DNA from 4 places in the Halomonas sp. 111 genome. Region 1 is predicted to be linked to each of the others. Evidence: predicted binding sites of a transcription regulator. Region 1 holds the regulator's gene; each other region holds the start of a gene.
The links. Region 1 encodes sigma-54, which starts transcription at its own class of promoters, with help from an activator protein. Its sites were predicted from a motif close to TGGCACNNNNNTTGCTNT; they were not measured.
Positions count from the first base shown of each region.

Region 2: ACT3T7_RS15160 (P-II family nitrogen regulator) is a predicted target of sigma-54. The motif match lies at 1,771-1,788, and genes of this name have one in related genera.
Region 3: glnA (glutamate--ammonia ligase) is a predicted target of sigma-54. The motif match lies at 1,607-1,624, and genes of this name have one in related genera.
Region 4: ACT3T7_RS01320 (nitrate reductase) is a predicted target of sigma-54. The motif match lies at 2,119-2,136, and genes of this name have one in related genera.

Region 1 covers NZ_JBQSYV010000003.1:109,649-112,782, forward strand. Annotated here, with positions in the region: gene ACT3T7_RS03280 (PTS sugar transporter subunit IIA) at 1-467, opposite strand, end outside; gene hpf (ribosome hibernation-promoting factor, HPF/YfiA family) at 472-780, opposite strand; gene ACT3T7_RS03290 (RNA polymerase factor sigma-54) at 879-2,291, opposite strand; gene lptB (LPS export ABC transporter ATP-binding protein) at 2,415-3,134, opposite strand, start outside.
Region 2 covers NZ_JBQSYV010000021.1:30,330-33,463, reverse strand. Annotated here, with positions in the region: gene ACT3T7_RS15165 (ammonium transporter) at 64-1,311, opposite strand; gene ACT3T7_RS15160 (P-II family nitrogen regulator) at 1,358-1,696, opposite strand; gene ACT3T7_RS15155 (accessory factor UbiK family protein) at 2,049-2,429, shown strand; gene ACT3T7_RS15150 (helix-turn-helix transcriptional regulator) at 2,629-3,134, shown strand, end outside.
Region 3 covers NZ_JBQSYV010000038.1:6,259-9,392, reverse strand. Annotated here, with positions in the region: gene ACT3T7_RS18115 (alpha/beta hydrolase) at 1-177, opposite strand, end outside; gene ACT3T7_RS18110 (acyltransferase family protein) at 343-1,371, shown strand; gene glnA (glutamate--ammonia ligase) at 1,858-3,134, shown strand, end outside.
Region 4 covers NZ_JBQSYV010000001.1:275,744-278,877, forward strand. Annotated here, with positions in the region: gene ACT3T7_RS01320 (nitrate reductase) at 1-1,876, opposite strand, end outside; gene ACT3T7_RS01325 (NAD(P)/FAD-dependent oxidoreductase) at 2,635-3,134, shown strand, end outside.

The sequences.
Region 1 (3,134 bases):
GGAGCGGCCTGTTCGCGAATCTTGCTCATCAGCAGGTCAAGCAAATCGCGCTGGCTGCTGGTTTTGCGTAATGCCTGGCGTGTGCTCGCATCATTCATAATGGTGGCCACTTGGCCCAAAAGCGACAAATGCGTGTCGTCAGCCTCTTCGGGAACAAGCAGCACAAAGACGAGGTCGACCGGGTCGCCATCAATAGCATCAAAATCAATAGGTTCTGATAATTTTAAAAAACCCGCAATAGGCGTAACGCAATGTGGGCTGCGCGCATGGGGGATGGCGACGCCGTTACCGATCCCCGTGCTGCCAAGGCGTTCCCGGCCGATCAGTCGGCTGAAAACTTCCTGACTATCCAGACTGGGTGTATTTTGAGCGATAAAGGTGCTGAAAAACTCCAGCACCCGCTTTTTGCTGCCCCCGGGCACGTCGTAAAGTACGCGCTCCGGGGGGAGGATGGTTTCCAACGTCATTGAATTAACGCACGCCAGCGCCTTGGGCGCGAGCTTGTGCTTTTTCCTTGTGCTTAACGAGTTGACGATCAATTTTGTCTGCTAAGGCGTCAATAGCGGCGTACATGTCGACATCTTCGGCGTCGGCATGTAGGTCGGCGCCTGCCGCATGAAGGGTGCACGCGGCATGTTGGCGCTCCTTCTCAATAGATAAGGTGACTTGTACCGTGGTGATGTGGTCGTAATGACGTTCGATGCGTTCAAGCTTTTCATTAACGTAGTCACGCAAGGCGTCAGTCAGTTCTACATGATGACCCGTGATATTTACTTGCATTGACGTGCTCCTTATCCATCGGACTGAATTTCGATTGTAACCCTTTTTACGGTGTTGCAAAGCCCCTGTCGCGAGTTTTGCCATTTCTCTTGTAACGACTAACGCAAACGACGACGTTCACTTGATGAGGGAATGCCCAGCGACTCACGATATTTCGCCACCGTACGGCGTGCCACTGTGATGCCGCCATCTCCCAGTAATGTCACCAAACGACTGTCCGAAAGAGGTTTGCCGGGAGGCTCATCTTGAATCAACTTTTTAAGCCGGGCGCGAATCGCGGTGCTTGAGTGGCTGTCTGCGCCATCCTGCCCGCTAATTTGGCTTGAGAAAAAGTACTTAAGTTCGAAGACGCCCCGTGGGGTATGGATATATTTTTGTGTGGTGACCCGAGAAATGGTTGATTCGTGCATCTCAACCGCCTCGGCAATATCGGCAAGAATCAACGGCTTCATCGCTTCTTCACCGTGCTCTAAAAAACCGATTTGGCGAGTGATAATCTCGCGTCCTACGCGTAGAAGCGTGTCGTTGCGGCTGGACAGGCTTTTGATTAGCCAGCGCGCTTCTTGCAAGTGCTCTTTTAAAAACTGGTTATCCTGACTCTTGTCTGCACGCTTGATTAAACTGGCGTAGTCGGGCTGGATACGCAGCCGGGGCAGGGCTTCAGGGTTAAGCTCCAGGTGCCAGCCTTCATGGTCATGACGTACGACCAGGTCGGGCGTGATATAGCTATCGTCGGTGACGCCATAAGCGCTGCCTGGGCGTGGGTCCAGGCTTCGGATCAGACCGATCACATCGTCTAGCTGCTCATCGTCCAGGCTTAGGCGGCGCTTTAATAGGCGAATGTCATTTTTGCCCAGCGCTTCAAGAAACTGACGAACCAATCGGCGCGCGGGAACAAGTAGGGGCGTGTCGTCGGGGAGCGTTGCTAACTGAAGCATCAAACATTCGCGCAAGTCACGGGCGAAGACGCCCGTTGGCTCGAACTGCTGTAAACGCATCAGAATGGTCTCCAACTCTCGCTGGCTGAGACCTTCGATGCTTTGAGCACGTAACCCATCGCGGATATCGTTGAGCGGCTGCGTCAGGTAGCCATTGGCATCCAGTGCATCAATCAGGCTTTCGGCGATTAGCTGCTCACGAGCCGTAAAATCGGTCATCGCCAGCTGCCAAAGGAGATGTCCATGCAGGCTTTGTCCCGCGGCCTGGCGTTCAAAATCGGGGCCTTCGCTGCTGCCAGAGCTACCCATGTCCTGGTAAGTGTCAGACCAGTCGCTATCGACAGACAGTTCCTCGGGAATGCTTTCTGACCACTCCTCGTCGGGTGTTTCGACGGTCGCCTGCTCGCCGAACTCGTCTTCCTGCTCCAGCATTGGGTTGGCATCCAGTGCCTGCTGAATTTCCTGACGTAGATCCAATGTCGATAGCTGTAGCAGTGCAATCGCTTGCTGCAGCTGAGGTGTCATGGTCAGCTGCGTACCGATACGCAATTGGAGAGAAGCTTTCATGACCATCTGAGAACCACTCGTTAATCGGAAAGCTTCACCCTAGTGCGAGTCATGTTGTTGTGCAAGTGCAATAAGCATGCCACTGATAAAATTTTTACTGCAGATCACTGTTTAGCGGTGAAATTAAATTCATAAGCGAAAATCAGCACCCAGGTAAACTTCCCTCACTTTTTGGTTATCAAGGATAGTCTGAGGGCTGCCGCCAGCAATAATGTGGCCGTCACCGACAATATAGGCGATATCGCAAATATCCAGTGTTTCTCGGACGTTATGATCAGTAATTAGCACGCCAATGTGGCGCTGTTTTAAGGCGCGAATAATGCTCTTGATTTCACCAACCGAGATGGGATCGACACCTGCAAATGGCTCGTCCAGCAAGATAAACGCGGGCTCTGTGGCCAAGGAGCGGGCAATTTCGACGCGCCGCCGCTCGCCGCCGGAAAGGCTCATGCCCAGGTTGTCACGGATGTGGGTAATATGAAAGTCGTCAAGCAGGGCCTCAAGCCGCTGCTCTCGTCCTGCCCTGTCCAGATCTTTGCGGGTTTCCAGAATCGCCATAATATTATCCGCAACCGATAGCTTGCGAAAAATAGACGCTTCCTGGGGTAGATAGCCAATGCCGGCCATCGCGCGTTCGTGCATGGGAACGCGGGTTAAGTCTTGCTCGTCGATACGCACCGTACCCGCATCAGACTTCACCAGGCCCACAATCATATAAAACGATGTGGTTTTGCCCGCGCCGTTAGGGCCAAGTAGGCCTACCACGCTGCCTTGAGCAATCTCCAGGCTAATGTCTTTAACCACGCGGCGGCGCTTATAGCTTTTTGCCAAGTGATTGGCGTAAAGGGT
Region 2 (3,134 bases), on a different contig from region 1:
AAAAGGCCTTCCTCGAAAGGAAGGCCATCACGCGCATGTCAGCTCACTGGGTGTGCATTATGCTTATTTCTTAACGCTAAACTCAGGGTAGGCTTCAAGACCGCATTCCGCGATATCCACACCTTCATACTCTTCTTCTTCACTAACCCGGATGCCCATGATGGCTTTCAGCACCAGCCAAACCACCAGGCTTGCCAGGAACACCCAACCGAAGATACCGGCAATACCCATCATTTGAGCACTAAAGGACGCGCCATCATTAGTGATAGGCACCGCCAATACGCCCCAGATACCCGCCACGCCGTGAACGGAAATAGCACCGACCGGATCATCCAGTTTGAGCTTATCAAGCGACACTATCGCTACTACCACGATGACACCGCCAATAGCCCCGATAATGGTGGCACCTAATGCCGTTGGTGAGAGCGGGTCAGCGGTAATCGCCACCAAGCCTGCCAGCGCACCGTTAAGCGCCATGGTAAGGTCCGCTTTACGGAACCACAGTTTGGCCAGGACCAGCGCGGCGATCACACCGCCAGCAGCGGCCGCATTGGTATTGGCAAACACTTGGGCGACGTTGTTGGCCGACTCGATATCCGAGACTTTTAGCTCAGAGCCTCCGTTGAAGCCGAACCAACCCATCCACAAAATAAACGTACCCAGCGTTGCCAGCGGCATGTTGGCACCTGGAATGGCATGGATAGCGCCATCTTTACCGTACTTGCCCTTACGCGGGCCAAGAATCAGCACGCCTGCCAGAGCAGCGGCAGCGCCGGCCATGTGGACGATACCCGAACCGGCATAATCCGAGTAACCCACGCTGCTCAGCCATCCGCCACCCCAGGTCCAGTAGCCAGAAACCGGATAGATAAAGGCGGTCATGACCACAGCGAAGGCCAAAAAGGCCCATAGCTTCATGCGCTCAGCGACCGCACCGGAGACAATCGACATAGCAGTAGCCACAAAGACAACCTGGAAGAAGTAATCAGCGCGCTGGGAGTAGTAGGGCGCATCCTCGCCACCCGCCAGCACCGAATCTACGCTGTTCTCAGTGCCCAGCAGAAAGCCCAGACTTGGCAAGAAGCCGCCTTCGCCGCTGGAGTACATGAGGTGGTACCCCACCAGCAGATACATGGTGCAGGCAATCGCAAACAGCGCGATGTTTTTAGTCAGGATTTCGGCGGTGTTTTTAGCGCGCACCATGCCCGCTTCAAGCATGGAGAAGCCCGCGGCCATCCACATGACCAATACACCGCAAATCAAGAAGTAAAACGTGTCGAGCGCGTAGCTCAGATCAGCCAGTTCGTTCATTTGTTAGTTCCCCGTTGAACTACGAAGTATCCCGGTAAGTCCCTGTTTAAACGGCATCAGCGCCGCGTTCACCGGTACGAATTCGGATGACATCTTCGAGCGGCGTGACGAATACTTTGCCATCGCCGATTTTTCCGCTGTTGGCGGCATTGCAAATGGCATCCATCACGCTTTCCAGCCGCGCATCGTCAACCGCCACTTCTACTTTTACCTTGGGCAGAAAATCGACCACGTACTCGGCACCACGGTAGAGCTCGGTATGCCCTTTCTGACGCCCAAAACCTTTTACCTCTGTCACGGTAATGCCCTGCACGCCGTTGTCGGCCAGTGCTTCGCGAACGTCGTCAAGTTTGAATGGCTTGATGATGGCGGTAATGAGTTTCATCCCGTATCTCCCCTGCTGGATAAGTCCTGCTGAATGGGTAGCGGCGTTGCCGCTGAAAATGGCGATGCTCTACCAATGCGCATACCGTGCCACTAGCTAATTTTTTATTAATTTTTAGCGACTTAATAAAAAACAAGGCGCTTTTACACAAACGTTGAGATCAGGAAAGGCGTAGGGCCCAACCGATTGCACCAAAAAAGAACCGGCGCGAACGATTAACGCACTATTACTGGGCAACGAGATAAACGGATAAATGCGCCAATGCCACACGCAATACATGCGTACTGGCGGCGGGTTGCGTATCCTTAAAATAGTGCCCACTTTTAAAGCATCACTATTTAAGGAGAGAACCATGACGCCCCAGGACCGTATTAGCCGTTTGGCACAACAGATTGGCGACCGCTTACAAAATGCGTCACAAGCGCCCGAAGATATTCAGAAAGGCGTTCAACAGGTGGTTCGTGGTGCCTTTGATCGCTTGGAGCTCGTATCGCGGGAAGACTTCGATATCCTGATGGATGTGCTGCAGCGCACGCGCTCGCGGGTAGAAGCCCTGGAGAGGCAAGTAGCGCAACTGGAAGCCACGATGGAAGCGAGTCAGCCTGAGAAGCACCTGCCAGTCGCCACTAAGGCCGCTGAAAGCGCTCATCCCAACGCCGATATGGATGCTCCCGCTGCCCAAAAACCGGCTGCCAGCAGCACACTGAATGACGATAAGAAAAGCGATACGTAAGTACAGCACTGGTAACACCTGCCGCCACCAAAATGAGAACATCTATCATTGCGTTTTAATCTAACGATGATAGGATCACGATGATTCACGCGTTCTCTGGATAACCCACGAACCGCACCTCGTTTCAAGCGTCGCTCTTTTGGGCGGCGTTTTCTCGCTGGGTTGATCACTGGATGACCAAGCAGCAGGGTCCCTATTGATGCCAACCTTTACGTCGTTAACACCATCGACACTTAGCCAACTGGGCCAAACGTTCGGCATTGACTACCTGTATGCCGGGGAAGGGATTGACGACCCGATTGCCCAAGGCAGCGTCAGTGATTTACCGCTCTCTTCTGCGCTGCATCTCACCTTGTCCGACCTTGATGTTCATCAACGCTATGTCTCCCGCTCTACGCAGACAGTGCCCTGGTTTCTAAGTGTTGTTTTGGAAGGCTGGATTGACATCGCCCAAGGCCAGAAGCGGCTGACCATAGGCGCGGGGCAGGGGTTCTGCGCGCACTTTACCCCGCAGGCGCCGTTGATCGTTGAACAACCGGCACAGCCACGGCTGCGTACCCTCAATATTGCGGTGCTGGCCACTATTCCCAATGCGTTACCTAGCGCTCAAGCGCCTCAATTGCATGCTTGGGCACCACCTTCCACACTCTTTGCTCAGCTACGCGCTAGCTGCGAAACGCCACTGGACGACTGGCGGCATTCATT
Region 3 (3,134 bases), on a different contig from region 1:
GCCAAAAGAGCCATGGAGCAGATAAACCACTGGGTAAGGCTCGGCGGCAGTGGCGTCATAATGGTCGGGTAGATACACGGTGTAAGGGTAGGCGTGGCCCAGCGTGGGCGAGTCAAAGGTGGCGTAGTGCACCTCGCCAGCAACGGCGGCGTTAAACAGGCTCCATAGGCCCGCCAGGGCTGTCAGGCTGGTCAACAAGAAACGTAACAACCCGTGAAATACACTTGAAAATGAGAAGAGCGACAAACAGCCTCCGGGAATTATCGCAAGGTTATAGCGTCGTACCCCGTACCCGCCGACACTGTTCAGCGCAGGCGAATGTCAGGCATACACGGAGCAGGTATGCATAAAAGGATAGAGGAAATTTACTGGTTGCGTGCGTACGGCTGCGTGGCCGTGTTTTTATTTCATTTGCTGGACCACGTTAATCAGCGTGTGGATAACCTGGCCACCGACCTGATGCGCCTGCCGCTGGTATTGGGCACACCGATCTTTTTGTTCATTTCAGTGTTTGTGTTTGCCATGCGCTATGACAAGGCAGTGCCGCCTGGCTTTTTGGCCCAACGGGTAAAGTACGTCATGCTGCCTTATCTGGTATATGGCTTTATCTACTCGACGGCCGAGTGGGTCCGGCTGTACATGGCAGGGGAGTCGGTAGGCTTTGTCGCCAATGCGCTGGAGTACTTTGTTTTCGCCGGGTGGCACGGTTATTTCTTGATTATCGCCATGCAGTTTTATATCGCTTATTGGCTGTTTACCCGTTGGCAGCTGTGGCGCTTTAACCCGGTGCCGTGGCTGTGGGTGAGCTGTTGGGTGAGTATGGCGTACTGGGGAGTGGCGTATTGGCTGGGTGTGGCGCTGCCGGGGTATCTGCTCTGGGTAGCGCCTCTGGGCTGGATATATCTGTTCTTTCTGGCCCTGGCGCTAGTGCGTTACTACCCCTTTGATAGTGGAGCCCAGGCACCGCTGCGGCCTTTATGGATGCAGTACCTGTCGTGGCCTTTGTGGTTGGTCGTGTTGGTTTGCCTGCTGGTCGCGGCCAGTGTGGCGGGGTGGCTGCAGTTCTCATCCAAGGAAGTGTGGGTGATACCGCTGTTCATACTCTCAACGCTTGTAGCGATGCGTTATTTAAAAGACATCACAGCGCCTCGCTGGGTGCGCTATATCAACCAGTATTCGTTTGGTATTTACCTGGCGCACCCCATGTTTTTTGCCATTACCGATGCGTTGGTGATGCCGTTGGCGTTGCCTATAACGGTTTACGTGCTGCTGCTGATAGTGACGGGCGCCACGGGCTCTATCCTGCTCAGTAAAATGGCGAACACCACAAAAGCCGGGGCCATGATGTTTGGCAAGCGGCTAAAAGTGTAGGGCGTTGACGCGCTGTGCGGTGGGTTGGAAGCCGAGAGGGGCGCTCTATGTCTTTCATGCACCAATTAGGTGCGCTTATGCTTGTGTTTGATCTATTTTGGGTCAAAAAAACAGGTCCGTGTGTGTTTAAAAGCCTCGGGAAATACTTATGCGTCATAGAGAGGCATGCAGACGCAGCTTTTATATGCCTTAAAACAACAGGTTAGTAATTGTTTCGGTCATGTTGGTGCAGGATTGGCATGTTCTCTGCATTATATTTGTCAGCGGCTAGCCACCGTAGGCAGATGCCTCTCGGCGTGCTACAACAATAGCCGGTTTGAAATGATCGCTAGGCGATGTGTGATTCAATTTCAGGCAAATGTTAAGCGAACAAAAAGGATAGGCCTGTCAGGCACGTACTTTATTGAATGACGGGGTTTGTCTAATAACACTTTTATCGATAGCTTACTGTTACATGCTTTAAGCCACGCCCATATCGGAGGCACAATGTCAGCCAAGACTCTCGCGCTAATTGAAGAACATGATGTTAAGTGGGTGGACCTGCGTTTCACCGATACTCGTGGTAAAGAGCAGCACGTTACCGTGCCTGCCCGCGATGTAGACGAAGAGTTCTTCGAAAATGGTCAAATGTTCGATGGCTCCTCAATCGAGGGCTGGAAAGGCATTAACGAATCCGACATGATCCTGCGCCCGGAAGATGGCACTGCTTTCCTCGACCCCTTCACCGAAGACGCTACTCTGATTTTGCGTTGCGATATCATTGAGCCAGCCACGATGCAGGGCTATGATCGTGACCCGCGTTCTATTGCTAAGCGCGCTGAGGCGTACCTGGAGTCCACCGGCCTGGGCGATACTGCTTTCTTCGGTCCGGAGCCTGAGTTCTTTATTTTTGACGAAGTACATTGGAAGTCCGATATTCAGGGCTCCATGTACAAGATTTCTTCCGACGAGGGCGCTTGGGCGACCAGTAATCAGGTAGAGGGCGGCAACCTGGGGCACCGTCCGCGCGTTAAAGGCGGTTACTTCCCGGTTCCTCCGGTCGACAGCTTCCACGATATTCGTGGCGCGATGTGTAACACCCTGGAAGCGATTGGTCAGACCGTTGAAGTTCACCACCACGAAGTGGCGAATGCGGGGCAGAACGAGATCGGCGTTAAATTCAATACGCTGGTGAAGAAGGCGGACGAAGTTCAGGAAATGAAGTACGTGATCCACAATGTGGCCCACGCGTACGGCAAAACCGCGACCTTCATGCCCAAGCCGCTGGTTGGCGACAACGGTTCTGGTATGCATATTCACCAGTCGTTCTGGAAAGATGGTCAGAACCAGTTTGCCGGTGATGAGTACGCAGGCCTGTCGGAAATGGCCCTGTATTACATCGGTGGTGTGATCAAGCACGCACGCGCTCTGAACGCCTTCACCAACGCCTCTACCAACTCGTACAAGCGTTTGGTACCGGGGTTTGAAGCGCCGGTTATGCTGGCTTACAGCGCCCGTAACCGTTCTGCCTCTATCCGGATTCCCTATACGGTAAGCCCCAAAGGCAAGCGCGTTGAAACCCGCTTCCCTGACCCGACCGCTAACCCGTACCTGTCGTTTGCTGCCCTGCTAATGGCGGGTATCGACGGCATCAAGAACAAGATTCATCCTGGCGATGCCATGGACAAGAACCTGTACGACTTGCCGCCAGAAGAAGGCAAGTTGGTACCGACCGTTGCCAACAGCCTGGACCAGGCCCTGGAAGCGCTCGACGCTGACCGTGC
Region 4 (3,134 bases), on a different contig from region 1:
TAAACGGCTCATGGCGATGATTCATTAGCTTGGGCGCGCGTGCCGTGCGCGTCATGGTGTGCCATTGGTCGCGAATACGCCCGGTATTCAGGCGCAGCGGGTAGTCGTCACTTAAGCGCTGCTCCGGCAAGCGCGGCGTTATGGCGATGAAATTGGCTCGCCCATTAGGCGTGGCGAATTCACCGTCGTCAAACAACCGTGCCGTTCCGTGAGGTGCTGAAGACGTAACCGGCCACTGAATAGGCGCCAGCGCGTCGTAGCCCTCGCGCCCAAGCCCCACCAGGCCGGAAATATCGAATAGCCGTTTGCTCGTCCCTTCATTCTCGAAGGCGGAAAGGCGCGCGTGCTCATCAAAAATCTCATGGGGATGGCTATAGTCAAACGCCTCATGAAAGCCCAACCGTTTGGCGGCTTCGCAGATAATCCACCAGTCGTGACGCGCTTGGCCAGGCGCAGGTAGCAAACCACGCTGGCGCGAAATACGCCGTTCGGAATTGGTCACCGTGCCGTCTTTTTCAGACCACCCCGTCGCGGGCAGAATGATATCGGCGTACGCCAGCAGGTCGGTATGGCTGGCGCACTCAGACACAATTACCAGTGGGCACTTTTCAAGCGCACGCCGCACGCGGGCGGCATCCGGCAAGCTGACCACCGGGTTGGTGGCCATTATCCACAGCGCCTTTATGTCGCCCCGCTCAACTGCTTCAAAAAGCTCAATCGCCTTATAGCCAGGCGCCTGGGGCAATTCAGGCGTTAACGTTTCCGTCGCCCAGAAGCGGGTGACTCGCCTGAGGGCGCCGGGCGTGTGGTAATCCATATGCGCGGCCAGCTGGTTGGCAAGCCCACCCACTTCACGCCCGCCCATGGCATTGGGTTGGCCGGTAATCGAGAAAGGCCCCGCCCCCGGCAAGCCGATTTTGCCGCCCGCCAGATGACAGTTGATGATCGCGTTGCACTTATCAGTACCGCTTGTGGATTGATTGACGCCCTGGGAGTAGAGCGTCACGACATGGAGTTGGCTGGCAAACCAGTAGTAAAAGGTCTCCAGCCGCTCTGGGTCGATATCACATATCGCCGCCACGCCATTAATGTCGCAGTGGCTCGCGGCCAGTAGCGCTTCGTCGAAACCTTGTGTATGGCGGTCCAGATAGAGCTGATCCAGCTTGTTATTCTCAGCCATCCAGGCCAGCAGACCGTTGAACAGCACCGCATCGCTGCCGGGTGCGATGCCGAGGTAAAGGTCGGCAATTTCGCAGCTGTCGGTCACGCGTGGGTCGATGACCACCACCCGCATCAGCGGATTGCGCGTTTTGGCGACCTTCAAGCGCTGATAGAGTACTGGATGGTTCCAGGCCAGATTCGAGCCCACCAGCACCACCAGCTCGGCCTCTTCAATATCTTCATAGTTGCAGGAAACGGCATCCGCGCCCAACGAACGTTTATACGCCGCCACGGCAGAGGCCATGCAGAGCCGTGAGTTGGTATCCAGGTGCGGCGTGCCTAAAAAGCCTTTAAATAGCTTATTGGCCACATAGTAATCTTCGGTCAATAGCTGGCCTGAAAGATAGGCACCGACTGACTCAGCGCCGTAAGTTGCGCGAGTTGTTTGCAACCGCTCTGCCAAGGTGGTTAACGCCACATTCCAGTCAACCGCTTGGCCATCGACCCAGGGCGTGGTGAGCCGGTCATGGTGGCCGAGGGTTTCGTGAAGTGCCGAGCCTTTCACACATAGCCGACCAAAGTTGGCGGGGTGGTCACGGTCGCCTTCAACGGCGCTGATTGTGCCGCTAGCCACAGTGGCGATTACGCCGCAGCCGACACCGCAATAAGGGCACGTTGTGTTTGCTTTACAAGCCGAGCGTGTGGCCTGGGACATACTGATTTCCTCCCGCTTAAAAGCAAAAAGCGCCCAAGCGAGCCTCACAAAAAGCCTGCCTGGACGCCGTTGTCTCAGGGACACCTGCACCGGTGCCAAATGTCGCACTGCTGGGATTGGACATACTTATTAATGGCCTGTCGTCTGATGGCGTTAGCGTTGTTATTTGCCCCTCAAACTCGATGGCTGCATTTTATTGTGCCGATAAACCCATTTGTGCTTTGTTGCTTGTTGCCAAGGTAATAGCAAGGCCTACGCCAACCAACCCATTAAAACAAAAACACCAAATTAAACAGAAGGTTAATAACCAATAAAATATCTTTCGACTTATCTTGTAGGCAGGTTTTTTGCTAACGTTGACTACTCACGGTGCATTCTTACCGCTTAGCGCACCAATAGCGTGCGCAGGCTGAGCGTAAGCGGCTGAAAAGGCGCTGCCTTCAATCTACCTCTTTAAACCAAAGCATTGATAATCAATATAAAAATAAATAATTAACGATATTTGGCTGATTAATTGCCCTGTACTGGTTAGATAAATTTAAGCTTAGCGGGCAGCCAACGGTGGCTGCTCTGTGCGAAACCCAACAAACGGGTTTGGCCTCAGCTACCGGGCAACGAAGCCCCTGATACGGTTTTCCTGGTAATCCACTTGCCCGGGACGCTGACTCAGGGGCTTTTTTTATTGGCTTTTCTTCAGCGCTGCCGAGTATTTGTGGATAGGCATTTGTAGCCAAGCGCTAAACTGTAAGGAGCAACCTATGATCGCTATCTCTCGGTGCTCGTCTGATGATCACTTGGTCATTATCGGCAACGGCATGGCGAGCCAGCGTCTGCTAGAGGCGGTCGTTAAATTGCCTCACCGACCCCAGCAGATAACGGTGATTGGTGCAGAAGCATCTCCCGCTTATAACCGGATACTGCTATCGCCACTGCTCGCCGATGAAATGCCGCCTAGCGCCCTCACCTTGCGGGATGCGCAGTGGTACGCCAAGCAAGGTATCACCCTCCACCTGAATGAATGCGTGCTGGAGATCAACCGCGAAGAGCAGCGTGTTGTCACTACCTGCCGCACGCTGACCTATGACCGCTTGGTGATTACCACCGGCTCACGCCCAACGCTGCCCGAGGTTCCCGGCATTGGCCTTAACGGCGTGTATGGGTTTCGTACCCTGCAAGATGCCGACACGCTCGCAACGCTTGCCCTACAGGGCGGCGAATGTGTCGTAATCGGCGGCGGTTTGTTGGGCCTGGAGGCCGC